One region of the Rhizobium sp. WSM4643 genome, then DNA from elsewhere that is predicted to be linked to it. Evidence: predicted binding sites of a transcription regulator. Region 1 holds the regulator's gene; the other holds the start of a gene.
The links. Region 1 encodes HrcA, which represses chaperone genes, less so after heat shock. Its sites were predicted from a motif close to GTTAGCACTCNCNNNNNGNGAGTGCTAAC; they were not measured.
Positions count from the first base shown of each region.

Region 2: a site for HrcA is predicted at 1,564-1,592, ahead of N1937_RS05790 (co-chaperone GroES). Genes of this name have one in related genera too.

Region 1 covers NZ_CP104040.1:4,728-12,124, reverse strand. The annotation lists gene metK (methionine adenosyltransferase) at 1-764, shown strand, start outside; gene trmB (tRNA (guanine(46)-N(7))-methyltransferase TrmB) at 761-1,465, shown strand; gene N1937_RS00060 (DUF2277 domain-containing protein) at 1,697-1,963, shown strand; gene N1937_RS00055 (DUF1150 family protein) at 2,336-2,593, opposite strand; gene N1937_RS00050 (Hsp20 family protein) at 2,641-3,066, opposite strand; gene N1937_RS00045 (nucleoside hydrolase) at 3,344-4,288, shown strand; gene grpE (nucleotide exchange factor GrpE) at 4,330-4,962, opposite strand; gene hrcA (heat-inducible transcriptional repressor HrcA) at 5,073-6,161, opposite strand; gene rph (ribonuclease PH) at 6,290-7,009, shown strand; gene N1937_RS00025 (VOC family protein) at 7,006-7,397, shown strand, end outside.
Region 2 covers NZ_CP104040.1:1,116,155-1,123,551, forward strand. The annotation lists gene N1937_RS05770 (DUF1488 domain-containing protein) at 1-222, opposite strand, end outside; gene N1937_RS05775 (hypothetical protein) at 213-542, opposite strand; gene N1937_RS05780 (hypothetical protein) at 539-874, opposite strand; gene N1937_RS05785 (hypothetical protein) at 871-1,134, opposite strand; gene N1937_RS05790 (co-chaperone GroES) at 1,646-1,885, shown strand; partial or broken gene groL (chaperonin GroEL) at 1,935-3,568, shown strand; gene N1937_RS05800 (hypothetical protein) at 3,738-3,905, shown strand; gene N1937_RS05805 (Gfo/Idh/MocA family protein) at 3,933-5,096, opposite strand; gene N1937_RS05810 (sugar phosphate isomerase/epimerase) at 5,107-6,030, opposite strand; gene N1937_RS05815 (sugar phosphate isomerase/epimerase family protein) at 6,074-6,988, opposite strand; gene N1937_RS05820 (LacI family DNA-binding transcriptional regulator) at 7,193-7,397, shown strand, end outside.

The DNA of each region.
Region 1 (7,397 bases):
CCCACAAGATCCTGCAGCTGCTCGCAGTTGCCCGCAAGAAGGGCGACGGAGAAGTTGCCAAGCTCGGCCCCGACGCCAAGAGCCAGGTGACCGTGCGTTACGTCGACGGCAAGCCGTCGGAAGCAACCTCGATCGTGCTTTCGACCCAGCATCTCGACGAGAGCTGGGATTCGAACAAGGTCCGCGCCGTCGTTGAGCCCTATATCCGCGAAGCGCTCGGCGAGCTGAAGATCGCCGACGATTGCAACTGGTACATCAACCCGACCGGCAAGTTCGTCATCGGCGGACCGGACGGCGATGCGGGCCTCACCGGCCGCAAGATCATCGTCGACACCTACGGCGGCGCCGCTCCGCATGGCGGCGGTGCATTCTCCGGCAAGGACACGACGAAGGTCGACCGTTCGGCGGCCTATGCTGCCCGCTATCTTGCCAAGAACGTCGTTGCCGCCGGCCTTGCCGACCGCTGCACGATCCAACTCTCCTACGCCATCGGTGTTGCTCAGCCGCTGTCGATCTATGTCGACCTGCACGGTACCGGCAATGGCATCAGCGAGGATCAGGTCGAAGCCGCAATCCGCCAGAACATGGACCTGTCGCCGTCGGGCATCCGCCGCCATCTCGACCTCAACAAGCCGATCTATGCCAAGACCTCGGCTTATGGCCATTTCGGCCGCAAGGCCGGACGCGACGGCTCGTTCTCCTGGGAGCGCACGGACCTCGTGAAGGCGCTCAAGGAAGCCGTCAAGACCAAGGCTGCTGCATGACGGATATGGAGCGCCGGGGCCGGGCGACCGAAGCTTTCTTCGGTCGCCGTAAGGGAAAGGCCCTGCGTGAACAGCAAGCGGAGACGCTGAACAGTCTGCTTCCGGCGTTCCTTATCGATCTGACGGCGGCTCCCCCGGAGCCGCTGACATCATCCCTCTTCCCGATCCCGGTCGAGAGATTGCGGCTGGAAATCGGTTTCGGCGGCGGCGAGCACCTGATCCACCGCGCGCTGGAGATGCCTTCGACCGGCTTCATCGGCGTCGAACCCTTCGTCAATTCCATGCAGAAGCTGTTGTCGCGGATCGGCGAGACCAGCGCCTCCAATATCCGCGTCTATAATGACGACGCGACGCAACTGCTCGACTGGCTGCCGGACGGTTCACTCGATCAAATCGATCTGCTCTATCCCGACCCCTGGCCGAAGCGGAAGCACTGGAAACGGCGCTTCGTCTCGAAGACCAATCTCGGCCGCTTTCATCGCGTGTTGAAGCCCGGCGGCCTGTTCTGCTTCGCCTCCGACATCGACACCTATGTGAACTGGACACTGATCAAATGCCGCGACCATGGCGGTTTCGAATGGATGGCCGACAATGCAGCCGATTGGCTGACCCCCTATGAGGGCTGGCCGAGCACACGCTACGAGGCCAAGGCGCGGCGCGAGGGCCGGTCTTCGGCCTATCTGACATTCAGGAAGATCTGAGGCTGCCCGCAAGTCGGCGAACGCGCCGTGATGTTCTTCGCGTGAGCAATCGCCTGGGACGCCGGTCTGATGCCGACAGCGACAAAAAAACCGAACTGGAGGAGCTGCGCCGTGCCTTGCGACGCGGAGAGACCCGCCGTTGGACCGGTTGCCATTAGCGCTCGCGCGACTATTTTCTGTGCTGGTCACCCTCCTCTCAAATAGAAGAGAGACAATGACCGGGAGCAAGTCATGTGCCGAAATATAAAACCCCTGTTCAATTTCGATCCGCCGGCGACTGACGAGGAGATCCACGATGCGGCGCTCCAGTTTGTACGGAAGGTGAGCGGAACGACCAAACCGTCGAAGCGCAATGAGGTCGCATTCGAGCGCGCGGTCAGTTCGATCGCGGCATGCGCCCGCGAGCTGCTCGATTCGATGGAAACGTCCCAACCTCCTCGTGATCGCGAGGAGGTAGCGGCAAAGGCGCGCGCGAGAACGGCGGTGCGGTTCGGGTGAGAGAGCCTGGCACGGATAGGAGATCTCAATCACGCCTCAACTGGTCTACTGACGGGTCTCGGCCCGGAGCGGACAACCCTTGGGCTTGTCAGGATTCAAATCAGGAAAATCTGCTCAGCGGCACAAGAATGCCAAGCGTAGCTTGCCCATAATTTCTTGGCCAGAGTGCTTAGTTCCCGATGAGAGGTCGGCATCTTCAATGAGTTCGATTCATTCAGTTGCTACCGGATCCTGGAATTTTCAACGTCATCGCAGGTACGGCGCCGGAAGACGGCTACGCGCATATGTCGCGACATCCGTCCCGATCGCAGCGAAATCGAATAGAGCGACCGTGCACCGCAAGCAGTGAAACGGAGCAGACGGTCTTGACGGTCAGTGCAGGCTGACCGTCTTCAATTCGTCCTCGGCAGCCTTGAAGAAGGTGCTGGAGCGATTATCCGTCAGCAGGATGGGCGTGCCGTCGGCGCCGAAGAGCGCCCAGAGATCGACGGTCGGATCGATATCCGGCGCCTCGGGAAAGCACTTGGCGACCTCATCGGTCCGCATTTTTCTGATATAGGCGACCTCGCCGTTGCCGATGTGGGCAAGCTCGGATTTGGTCAAGTGAGACGTGGCTTCTTTCATCAACATTCCTGTTCCTCCGGGAGAAGGGACCAACGGTTCGACAAACCGTTGTGCTACTGTGAGACCGAAATGTTAATTTTCTTGACCATGCGCGCAGGTTCCGGGCGAATTAGATCGACGGAGAGCAGCCCGTTCTTCAGGGCCGCACCCAGCACCTGCATGCCGTCGGCAAGAACGAAGGTACGCTGGAACTGGCGGGCGGCGATACCGCGATAGAGATAGTCCCGCTCGCCCTGTTCGACCTGGCGGCCGCGGATCAGAAGCTGGTTCTCCTCAATGGAGACATCAAGTTCCTCCTCGCTGAAGCCAGCCACGGCAAGGGTGATGCGCAGACGCTCCGGCGCGCCGCTGTCGGCGCCGATGCGTTCGATATTATAAGGCGGATATCCGTCGCTCGTCTTGGAAATGCGCTCCAGCGTCTTTTCCATGGCATCGAAGCCCAGAAGCAGCGGGCTGGCGAAAGGGGTAATGCGGCTCATCTCTTTTCAAGTCCTTGGCGCAAGCGACCATCCCGGACCTTCAGTGCAGCATCCGGATGCCGCTAATATGGGGACAAGAGCCCGGCGCTGCAAGGCATGGGGTGCTGCGTGTCGGCGCCACCTTCTCAATTTTAAGCTGACGTCAGGCTCTTTCCTTGACAAACCGGCTGCTGCCTCGCATCAAAACATGCCCGCGCGGATTGTGCTGATTTGTGACGGGACGTGAAGAAATCGGTGCATGCCCGGTAACACGCAGTGCGAGGATGGAACCATCGGAATGGCAAGCGCAAGAAAGATCATCATCGACACGGATCCTGGCCAGGACGACGCGGCCGCCATCATGCTGGCCTTCGGCAGTCCCGATGAGTTGGAGGTGCTGGGGATCACGACGGTCGCCGGCAACGTGCCGCTTCCGCTCACCAGCCGCAATGCGCGCATCGTCTGCGAACTCTGCGGCCGGACGGAGACCAAGGTTTTCGTCGGCGCCGACGCACCGATCGCCCGCAAGCTGGTGACGGCCGAACATGTGCACGGCAAGACCGGCCTCGACGGTCCGGAACTCAGCGAGCCGACGATGGCGCTGCAGCCTGGCCACGCCGTCGACTTCATCATCGAGACGTTCCGCCGCGAGCCGGAAGGCATGGTGACGCTGTGCACGCTCGGGCCGCTCACCAATATCGGCATGGCCTTTCAGAAGGCGCCCGACATCGTCCCCCGCATCCGCGAACTGGTGATGATGGGCGGGGGCTTCTTCGAGGGCGGCAACATCACGCCGGCGGCCGAATTCAACATCTATGTCGATCCGGAGGCGGCCGACATCGTCTTCCGCTCAGGCGTTCCGATCGTGATGATGCCGCTTGATGTGACGCATCAATTGCTGACCCGCAAGGACCGGGTGAAACGCATGGCCGAGATCGGCACGGCGCCGGCAAAGGCCATGGTCGAGATGCTGGAATTCTTCGAACGCTTCGACATCGAGAAATACGGTTCCGACGGCGGGCCGCTGCACGACCCGACCGTTGTCGCCTATCTGCTGAAGCCGGAACTTTTCCAGGGCCGCGACTGCAATGTCGAGATCGAGGTCCAGTCCGAACTCACCGTCGGCATGACGGTCGTCGACTGGTGGCATGTGACCGAGCGCAAGCGCAACGCCAAGGTCATGCGCCATGTCGATGCGGATGGCTTTTTCGATCTGCTGATCGAACGCTTCGCCCGCATCTAACGCTTCGGCTTTCCCTTCTGCACGAGCAGAAGGAAGGGATATCAGGCGTCTTTCTCGTCGAAGACGGAGTTGGTTTCGGCTTCGGTCGGCTTCGGGCCGCCCTTGGCGACGCCGACCATGGCCGGGCGCAGCACGCGCTCGCCGATGGAGAAGCCCGCCTGCACGACCTGCACGACCGTATTGTTCGGCACGTCGGGGTTCGGCACCTCGAACATTGCCTGATGGAAATTCGGATCGAACTTCTGGCCAACCGGCTCAAGCTTGCGAACGCCGTGGCGCTCGAGAGCCGACAGCATGGCGCGCTCGGTCATCTCGACACCCTCGATCAGCGTGCTCAGGCCGGCATCGGCGGCAGCCTTGGTCTCCGGAGGGATGGCATCGAGCGCGCGGCGCAGATTGTCCGAGACGGCGAGCATGTCACGAGCAAAGCCGGCGACGGAATAGGACTTGGCATCCTTTACCTCGCGCTCGGTGCGCCGGCGCAGATTGTCCATCTCGGCAGCAAGGCGCAAATAGCGGTCGCGCAGTTCGCCGTTTTCGGCTTTCAGAAGCTCGATCGGGTCCGGCTGGGCGGGCTCTTGCTGCGCAGTTTCGTTCTCGACGTAGGCGGCAGCGTCGGCTGCGGCATCGGCCGCAGTTGCGTCAGGTCCGTTTTTCGTCGTGTCATCGGTCATGACGGTCTCCGGTTGGTGTCTTCAGATGCGCCCGATATCGAGGTTTGACCGAAAAAAATCAAGTCTGCGTGACAAAGAAGCGAAAATTCCGCGTGACTGATTGCCGCGCATCAAAGCTGATTGCGCGAAAGGCGGGAGACGAGCTGGGCTGTATAGTCCACCATCGGCACGATGCGGGAATAATTGAGCCGCGTCGGGCCGATGACCCCGACGGCACCGACGATGCGATCGTCGTCGTCACGATAGGGTGCGACGATGAGCGATGAGCCGGACAGCGAGAAGAGCTTGTTTTCCGAACCGATGAAGATGCGCACACCCGGACCGCTTTCGGCGAGATTGAGGATCTCGATCAGGCTGTCCTTCTTCTCGAGATCATCAAACAGCAGCCGCAGCCGGTCGAGATCGTCGGCGCCGGCGAGGCCTTCGAGCAGGTTGGCGCGGCCGCGGATGATCAGCTGCGTCGGCTTCCCCTCATCCGGGCTCCCAGCCCAGACAGCAATGCCGCGCTCGACCAGATCGCGCGACAGGGCATCGAGCTCGTGACGGACGTCGTCCTTCAGGCGGCTCAATTGTTTGCGGAGCTCCGGCAGGGTCTGGCCGGACATATGGGCATTGAGAAAATTCGCCGCCTCCGTCAGCTGCGAGGACGTGACGCCCGCCGGCAGCTCGATAATGCGGTTTTCCACCTGATCATGATCGCCGACGAGCACGGCCAGCGCCTTTGTCGGTTCGAGCCGGATGAACTCGACATGTTTCAGCACCGGATCGCTTTTCGAGGTGATGACGAGGCCCGCGCCGCGCGAAATGCCCGATAACATGCGGCTTGCCTCGTTCATCATCGATTCAACGGGATTGCCGCCGCTTTCGGCCCGCAGCTGACGGTCGATGTTGGCGCGCTCCTCGGCGGAGAGGTCGCCGACCTGCATGAAGGCATCGACGAAGAAGCGCAGGCCGATCTGGGTCGGCAGCCGGCCGGCGCTGACATGCGGCGAATAGATCAGGCCGAGCTCTTCGAGATCGCTCATGACGTTGCGCACCGAGGCCGGCGACAGCGACATCGGCAGGATACGGGACAGGTTGCGCGAACCGAGCGGCTCGCCGCTTTCCAGGTAACCTTCGACGATGCGACGAAAAATTTCCCTGGAGCGCTCGTCCAGCGCAGCTACGGCATCCGAAACCGACGTCGACCTGATGCCCATGAAGCTTTCAAACCCATGCTGATGATACTTCCCGAAAAGTAAGTCAAACTCACACCCGTGGCAAAAGGGAATTTGCAAATGAGCGCCGCCAATCGTAGAAGCGGTCAAATAAACCCCAGGAGATAAGAATGCGGCCTTCAGGCAGAAAAATCGACCAGATGCGCAAGGTCTCGTTCGAGCGCAATTTTTCCAAGCATGCGGAAGGCTCCTGCCTGGTGAAATTCGGCGATACGCATGTACTCTGCACGGCGAGCCTCGAAGAAAAGACGCCGCCATGGCTGCGCAATTCCGGCAAGGGCTGGGTCACGGCCGAATACGGCATGCTGCCGCGGGCGACCGGCGAACGCATGAAGCGCGAAGCCGCCGCCGGCAAGCAGGGCGGCCGCACCCAGGAAATCCAGCGGCTGATCGGCCGGTCGCTGCGCGCCGTCGTCGACCTGCAGGCGCTCGGCGAACGGCAGATCACGCTCGATTGCGACGTCATCCAGGCCGATGGCGGCACGCGGACCGCCTCGATCACCGGCGGCTGGATCGCGCTTTACGACTGCCTGAAATGGATGGAAAGCCGCAACATGATCAAGGTCGACCGGGTCCTGAAGGATCATGTCGCCGCCATTTCCTGCGGTATCTTTGCCAGCCAGCCGGTGATCGATCTCGATTACCTCGAGGATTCCTCGGCCGAGACCGATGCGAACTTCGTCATGACGGGCACCGGTGGGATCGTCGAGATCCAGGGCACCGCCGAAGGCACGCCGTTCAGTGAGGGCGAATTCACCTCGCTGATGCAGCTGGCCAGAAACGGCATCGGCGAACTCGTGGCGCTGCAGAAGCAAGCCGTCGAAGGATGAACCCCATGCTGGAAGGCATGTTGGAAACGGCGCTCTATGCGCGGGATCTCGATAAGGCCGAGACGTTTTACGAAGACGTTCTCGGGCTTGAAAAGATCGCGCGGGCCGCCAACCGGCATGTCTTCTTCCGCTGTGGGCCCGGCGTTCTGTTGATCTTCAATCCCGAGGAAACGGTGAAGCCGCCGGCACCCGAAGCACTGCAGGTGCCGCCGCACGGCACGAACGGCCAAGGCCACGCCTGTTTCCGGGTGTCCGGCCGCAATATCGATGCCATGGCCGAACGGCTGTCGGCGGCGGGCGTTGCGATCGAATCCGAGGTGCGCTGGCCGAACGGCGGCCGCTCGATCTATTTCCGCGATCCGGCCGGCAACAGCCTGGAATGCGCGGA
Region 2 (7,397 bases), 1.1 Mb from region 1:
GGCTTTGTGTGCCACGTCCTGAATGGAGTTGCGCAGGGCGTCGAATAACGAAAGCCAGTTCATTTCCGAAGGCTCGGTTCTTTGCAATGCGGTGTCGGATTTCGCCAGAGCGCCAACCTCGATGAAGAACAACACCTGGAACATGCCGTCATGGCCGACGAAGCGCACAGCATTTCGCGCCGCATCGAAGCTACGGCTTTGGTTCAGGAAGGCTAGCGCCACGGTTGAGCCGGCGGGCTCTCACGAGCACTCCGAGCGGCGTCCGACAGCCTGAGCCATTCCTTCCGGTATCCTATGTTGAGAAGATTGAAGGACATCACGTCTTTTCCGGCGTCCGAACGGCTCTTGCCGGTCATGGCATGGTCGGCGTGCACTGGAACGCCTGCGGAGACACGATAGACGGTCCACGAACGGGCGGATTCGATCCGGCGGTCGTGTTCGATCTCCATGGAGTAGCGACCGGACGCGCCACATTTGATTTCCCATGTGCCGACGGCAAAGGCATTCCGTCTTCGTTCGGCTTCGTCTTCATGGCTGTTCACGATGTCAACCTTTCGTCATTCGGGCCGTGGCCAAGGCCAAACGTCCTCTCGATCAGTGTTGCGCCGCTGCCGGCGGGCGAAAGGTTTACCAGTTCCAGACTGTCTTCCGTCGCGACCCGCTCATGACGTTCATCGTCACTGCGGATGCGGTATTGCAGCACATTTCCTCTCAGAGGCAGTGTGGCGGTAATGCGATATGTCTCGGGGAGCTTGGAGGGAACGACCAGGAACCCGTCCTTCACCCGGACGGTTTGCCCCACCTTGAAGATATGTGTTGCCGCCTCGCGTCGGATCGAGCGTCCATTGCGTTGCGGGATGCGCGTAGCGGTCATGATGGTTTGTGGTCCTTTTCGAGCGCGGTTTCGAGATCTGACAGGTGGACAGGCATCATCTGCTGCATCGAACTCTGCGCGGCGATCGCCGGCAGCTGGATGAAGGCGCCGACCCGTCGCCAGGCAAGCCTGGAAACGCTGTCGATCGATTCCTCGTCATAGTCGACGCGGTATTCTCCGGCTGGCTGCGCCCCGTCGAAACCGGGCAGGCGGAATGGAGATGAAAAACGGACGACGGTTTCTGTGGTGCGACTTGTCACGGCTGAGGCCTCCGCAGGAATACACTGATGCGTTCCTGTATCGTTGAGATCCGAGCCGGACGAACTCGAGGCTGCCGGTACATCCGCGGTCAGCGCCAAGCTCATTCCGGATCGGAACAGGCGAAATGAACGCCGGAACGACGTCATACATTCGCTATCGAGAATTCACTGGTGATGGCGGGTCGTAGGTCTCTGACACCGCGAAGCCAAGTCGGCCAAATCGACGAGGCCCATCATTGCGCCTTGATTGAGTTTAAATCAAGATAATTCGGATTTATCTATAAAAAACGCCAAATTAACGCGACGACATGCTAAATAAAGTTGAGCGCTGCGGCGAAAAAAATTCTATTCATTTCCAGATTAATACAAAATATCCGCTCAAATTGATTTCCTGAATTTTTCAAGAAATTCCCTGGGTGAACAATATTTCTTGGCACTCCTATCAATCGAGTGCCACGGATGCTATTTATGTACTGCAGCCGCCATACGCGCCGGCAGCAGAAAGACCTCTATGAAATTCCGCTCACTTCACGACCGCGTCGTCATTCGACGTGCGGAAGGCGATGTCAAATCCAAGGGTGGGATCATCATTCCAGACACCGCCAGGGAGAAGCCGCAGCAAGGTGAAGTGGTCGCAGTCGGCCCGGGCTTGCGCGACAAAGGCGGCACTCTGGTCCCGCGCGATGTCGAGGTCGGCGACATCATGGGCATCGTCGAAAAGACCGAAACGGCTGCCGACAAAGCCGCCTGAGGGTCGAATTTCCGACCCGCATCTCAAGACCGAACTGGGAAGAAATATCATGTCTGCCAAGGAAATCAGATTCTCCACCGACGCGCGCGACCGCCTGCTGCGCGGCGTCGAATTGCTCAACAACGCCGTCAAGGTGACGCTTGGCCCGAAGGGTCGCAACGTCGTCATTGACAAGGCCTATGGCGCACCGCGCATTACCAAGGACGGCGTTAGCGTCGCCAAGGAGATCGAACTCGAAGACAAGTTCGAGAACATGGGCGCGCAAATGGTGCGCGAGGTGGCTTCGAAGACCAATGATCTTGCCGGCGACGGCACGACGACGGCAACGGTGCTCGCCGCCTCCATCTTCCGCGAAGGCGCAAAGCTTGTCGCTGCCGGCATGAACCCTATGGATCTCAGGCGCGGCATCGATCTCGGCGTTACCGCCGTCGTCAAGGAAATCCAGGCGAGGGCGATGAAGGTCAAATCGTCAGGCGAGATCGCGCAGGTCGGCACCATTGCCGCCAATGGCGACGCCACCATCGGCGAGATGATCGCCAGGGCGATGGACAAGGTCGGCAATGAGGGCGTCATAACAGTCGAAGAGGCGCGAACCGCCGAAACCGAACTCGATGTCGTCGAGGGCATGCAGTTCGATCGCGGCTATCTCTCGCCCTATTTCGTCACCAATGCCGAGAAGATGCGCGTGGAACTGGAGGAGCCCTATATCCTCGTTCACGAGAAGAAACTCGGCAGCCTGCAGGCGATGCTGCCGATCCTGGAAGCCGTCGTACAGACCGGCAAACCGCTGCTCCTCATCTCGGAAGACGTCGAAGGCGAGGCGCTGGCGACGCTTGTCGTCAACAAGCTGCGTGGCGGCCTGAAGGTCGCAGCCGTCAAGGCGCCGGGCTTTGGTGATCGCCGCAAGGCCATGCTGGAAGACATTGCCGTGCTAACCGCCGGCCAGATGATTTCCGAGGATCTCGGCATCAAGCTCGAGAACGTCACGCTCGATATGCTCGGCCACGCCAAGCGTGTGCTGATCGACAAGGAGACCACCACGATCATCGACGGCTCCGGCGAGAAAGCGGCCATCCAGGCGCGCATCCAGCAGATCAAGGCGCAGATCGAAGACACCACCTCCGACTACGACAAGGAAAAGCTGCAGGAACGCCTGGCGAAACTCGCAGGCGGCGTCGCGGTCATCCGCGTCGGCGGCGCGACCGAGACGGAGGTCAAGGAAAAGAAGGACCGCATCGACGATGCGCTGAACGCCACCCGTGCGGCGGTCGAAGAGGGCATCGTCCCGGCGGCGGCGTGGCACTGTTGCGCGCGAAGTCGGCGCTCACGGGACTGACCGGGGAGAACGCCGACGTGACGGCGGGCATCTCGATCGTGCTCAGGGCGCTCGAAGCCCCGATCCGGCAGATCGTCGACAATGCCGGGTTCGAGGGCTCGATCGTCGTCGGAAAACTCGCCGGCAGCAATGATCACAATCAGGGCTTCGATGCACAGACGGAGACCTATGTCGATATGATCGAGGCCGGCATCGTCGATCCTGCCAAGGTCGTGCGCACCGCTCTGCAGGACGCCGGTTCGATCGCGGCGCTGCTGATCACCGTCGAGGTAATGATCGCCAACATTCCCGCAAGAGACACTGCGTCTGCTGCCGGAAATGGCGGCATGGGCGGCATGGGATACTGAGGCCAGCCTGAACCGTTCCGGGGCGGCCGATTGGGCGATCATGCCTGGGCAGACTTCAGCCGATAGCCGAAGTGTTCAAGGCTGCGCCACTGCACTTGCCGTCTGACACCGTTTTTCCAGGGCGCTCCGCTGTGTGGAGCGCTCCCACTGTCGAAGCAAGAAATGACCCATGATCCGTTTCGTGAAAAAGAGCGACCCGCAGCCAGCCGCACACGACGCCGGCGAAAGCGTTAAGAAAATCCGCGAGGCAGCCGCCGAGGGGCCTAAGAAAGGCGCCAACGACAGCACCCGTCGCCGCGCGCCGCAGGCGGCGGAAGATGACGACGCGCTTATCTGAACACAGCGCCGCACAGCAGTTCACGACCTAGCGATAGTCCAGCCAGATCCCGCCGGCGTCGGCGGACCGTACGCAGTTTTCCACCCAGCGCACCCCTTCCAGTCCGGCATCGACATCGGGAAAGACCAGGTCTTCGATCCCCGCAGGGGCGAGGCCGCGCTCATTGTTGATGGCAAAGCCGAAGCGGCGATAGAGGTTCGCCCAGGCTTCGAAGAGACCTTCCGGGTGGCCGCCGCCGATCCGGTCGTCGATCCTGGCCTCGGGATAGAGATAGTCCATGCCGCGCTCGAGGATGCGGGCCGGTTCGCCCTGGATCTCGTAGGAGAGCTGGTTCGGCCGCTCGTCCCACCATTCGATGCTGGCCTTCGAGCCGACGATGCGGATCTTCTGGCCATGCATGGAGCCGGCATTGACGGCGCTCGACCAGATGGTGGCGATCGCGCCATTGTCATATTCCATCAGGGTCACCGCATTGTCTTCGAGCGGCGCGCGGCTTTTGACGAAGCTCTGGCGGGTGCAGAGCAGCCGCCTGATCCTCAGATGCGGCAGGATGACCTTGGCGATATAAAGCGGGTGGGTCCCGACATCGCCGAGGACATAACTGGGACCTGCGAATTTCGGATCGACGCGCCAGCGCGTCGCGGGATTCTGCTCCTCCACCGCAGCACTATGGAAGCCATGGGCGAATTGCAGGTTGACGATGCGGATCTCACCAAGATCGCCATTCCTGATCATCGCGCGCGCCTGCTCGATCATTTGGTGGCCGGCATAGCCATAGGTCACGCCGACGATACGGCTGCGCGCCTCCGATAGCGCCTTCAGTTCCTCAGCTTCGGCGATCGTAAAGCAGAGTGGCTTTTCGCAGATCACATGCAGATCATGGTCGAGTGCTGCTTTGCAGATCGTGAAATGGGTATTGTTGGGTGTTGCGATCGACACGGCCTCGATGCCGTCGGCCCGCCCGGCCTCGGCCGCAAACATCGTCGCATAGTCCCGGTAGCTTCTGGCTTCGTCGAGCCCGAGATCGATGCCAAAGGCGCGGCCGCGTTCCGGATCGATATCGAAGGCGCCCGCCGCAAGGCCAAAGACGTCGTCGCGATGCGCTGCCGAGCGATGAATATAGCCAATCTGGCTGCCTCTGCCGCCGCCGACCATACCCCAGCGGATCGGCTTTCTCCTGTTGTTCGCCATAATGTTGTCCTTAGAACCCAACTGACCTGAGATAGTCGCGGCTTTGCTTCACATCTTCGAGGCTGCCGGCGACATTGAGCGGATCGCGCTCCTGCTCGACGGTGATGAAGCCGTGATAGCCGATCTCCTCGAGCACTCGTTTGACGGCAGGATAATCGATGACGCCGCGGCCGATCGGACACATCACACCCTGTCCGCAGGCATCGAAGAATCGGATCTTCTCGCCGAGCACACGGTCGAAGACGGTCTGGTCGATGTCCTTGAAGTGGACGTAGTCGAGCCTGCCGGCATATCGGCGAAGCATGTCCACGGGATCCATGCCGGCATAATAGCTATGGCCGGTGTCGAGGCAGAAGCCGGCGATCTCCTGCGGAATGTCAGCGGCCACCCGCTCGATCTCATCGGCGAATTCGATATAGCCGCCCGCATGCGGGTGGATGACGGCGCGCACGCCATATTTGCGCTCGGCGAGTTCGGCGATCGCCGTAATATTGGCGACCATCCCGGCCCAGGCCTTGTCGTCGAGACGCGGCGCACGATCGGAATGGCCGGCGGCATAGTCCCGCTCGTCGTGCCCCCAGTCCATGACCGTGAGATAGGGCGTCCTGAACCGCTGGCCCGCCACCTGTTCCGGCTGCGGCAGCCTCGTGATGACGGCGCAGATTTCGTCCGTCTGTCGCAGCAATGCCTCCCGATTTTGAGAAGAGACGAGATCGTCGAAGATCGTGCCGGCGACGATGAAGAGATTGCGCTCGGAGAGCGCCTTGGCGACGAGCGCATCATCGAGCGGCACGTAACCATAAGGCCCGAGTTCGAGGCCGCCATAGCCGGCCGCTACCGCCTCGTCGAAGACGCGTTCCCAGGCGGGAAGGTTTGGATTGTTGACGTCATCAACGCCCCAGCAGCAGGGGGCGGTCGTAATCGTGATGGTCACGGTTTTATTCCTGATAGTGGGGTGCCGGGGCGGATGTTGACGATCAGCCAAGTTTCCCGGGCCAGTATTTGTCGACATATTTCTGGATTTCAGAGCGCATGAAGCGGCCGGAATCGTCGGCGCGCTCCTCCCAGCCGAAGACGCAGGCGGTGATGATGCCGTCGAACCCGACAGCGGCGAGCGACGAGAAAAAGACATCCCAATCGATCTCGCCCTGGTACATATCCATGTGCTGATGGATGGTGACCTTGGCGCCCGGCGGATTGATGATATAGCGCAGCCCGGACGACGCCTTGTGATTATAGGTATCGGCCACATGCACATGGGCGATCAGCGGGCCGGCATCGCGGATCATCCGCGCCATGTCGTCACCGAAATAGAAGGTATGCGGCGCGCAGTAGAGGAATTTGACGTTGTTCGAGCCGATGGTCTTCAGCATGTCGATCGCCGGATGCAGCGTCTCGCACCAGTCTTCCGGATGCGGTTCCATATTGAGGGTGACGCCCTCGCGTTCGAACACCGGGACGAGCTCTTCGATCGAGCGCCACCAGGCGGCCTCGCTGTGCTCGTGGGTATGTATGCCGCCGCAGCAGCTGGCGCGGTGGCTGCGATCCGGCGACGGCCCGCGTCCAAATTCCGAATTCATCGTATCGCAGCCCATCTCGGCCGCGATCGCGATTGCTTCCTTCCAGTAGCGCACTGCCGCCTGCCGCTCGTCCTCATGCGGGCTCGCCCAGCGGTACATCGGAAGGATCGAGGCGAGCTGGACGCCGTGATCCTTAAGGGCCGCCTTGAATTCCGCAACGCGTTCCTTGTGCGCCCGCGGGCGCACCCACCAAGGCAGAAAGTCGTCACGCGGTGAAAGCTCGATATGCGCGTAGCCGAGCTCCGCCGCCTTGCGGCAGAGGTCGCGCAGGTTGAGGTGACGGTGCATATGCGGGTCGAGTGCGATCTTCATCTGGCTCCTCCATCATCCCTCGGCCGCATTGGGCCGGCGGATGATCCTTGATCTCGTTTGTTTCGGACGTCCGGTGCTCCCCCCGGATTGCCAGCACGATACGGCTGCAGTGCCCCCATACTCCAATGCTTCCTTGATCAAATTTGATCATTGACCGCGCAGCAGGCCGATGCTTTGCTGTGTCAGCTTTGGGAGTGAGCCCTGATGAAGGTGACTTTGAAGGATGTCGCGAGCCAAGCCGGCGTTGGCACCGCGACCGTCGAGCGCGTTCTCAACGGCCGCGGCGGCGTGCGGCCTGAAATGGTGGAGAAGGTCTTCCTGGCGGCAAGACGGCTTGAATACCGGCAGAGCCTGCCGGCCCATCGCGGCCTGATCCGGATAGAGGTGATCCTCGTTCGCCCTGAGACCA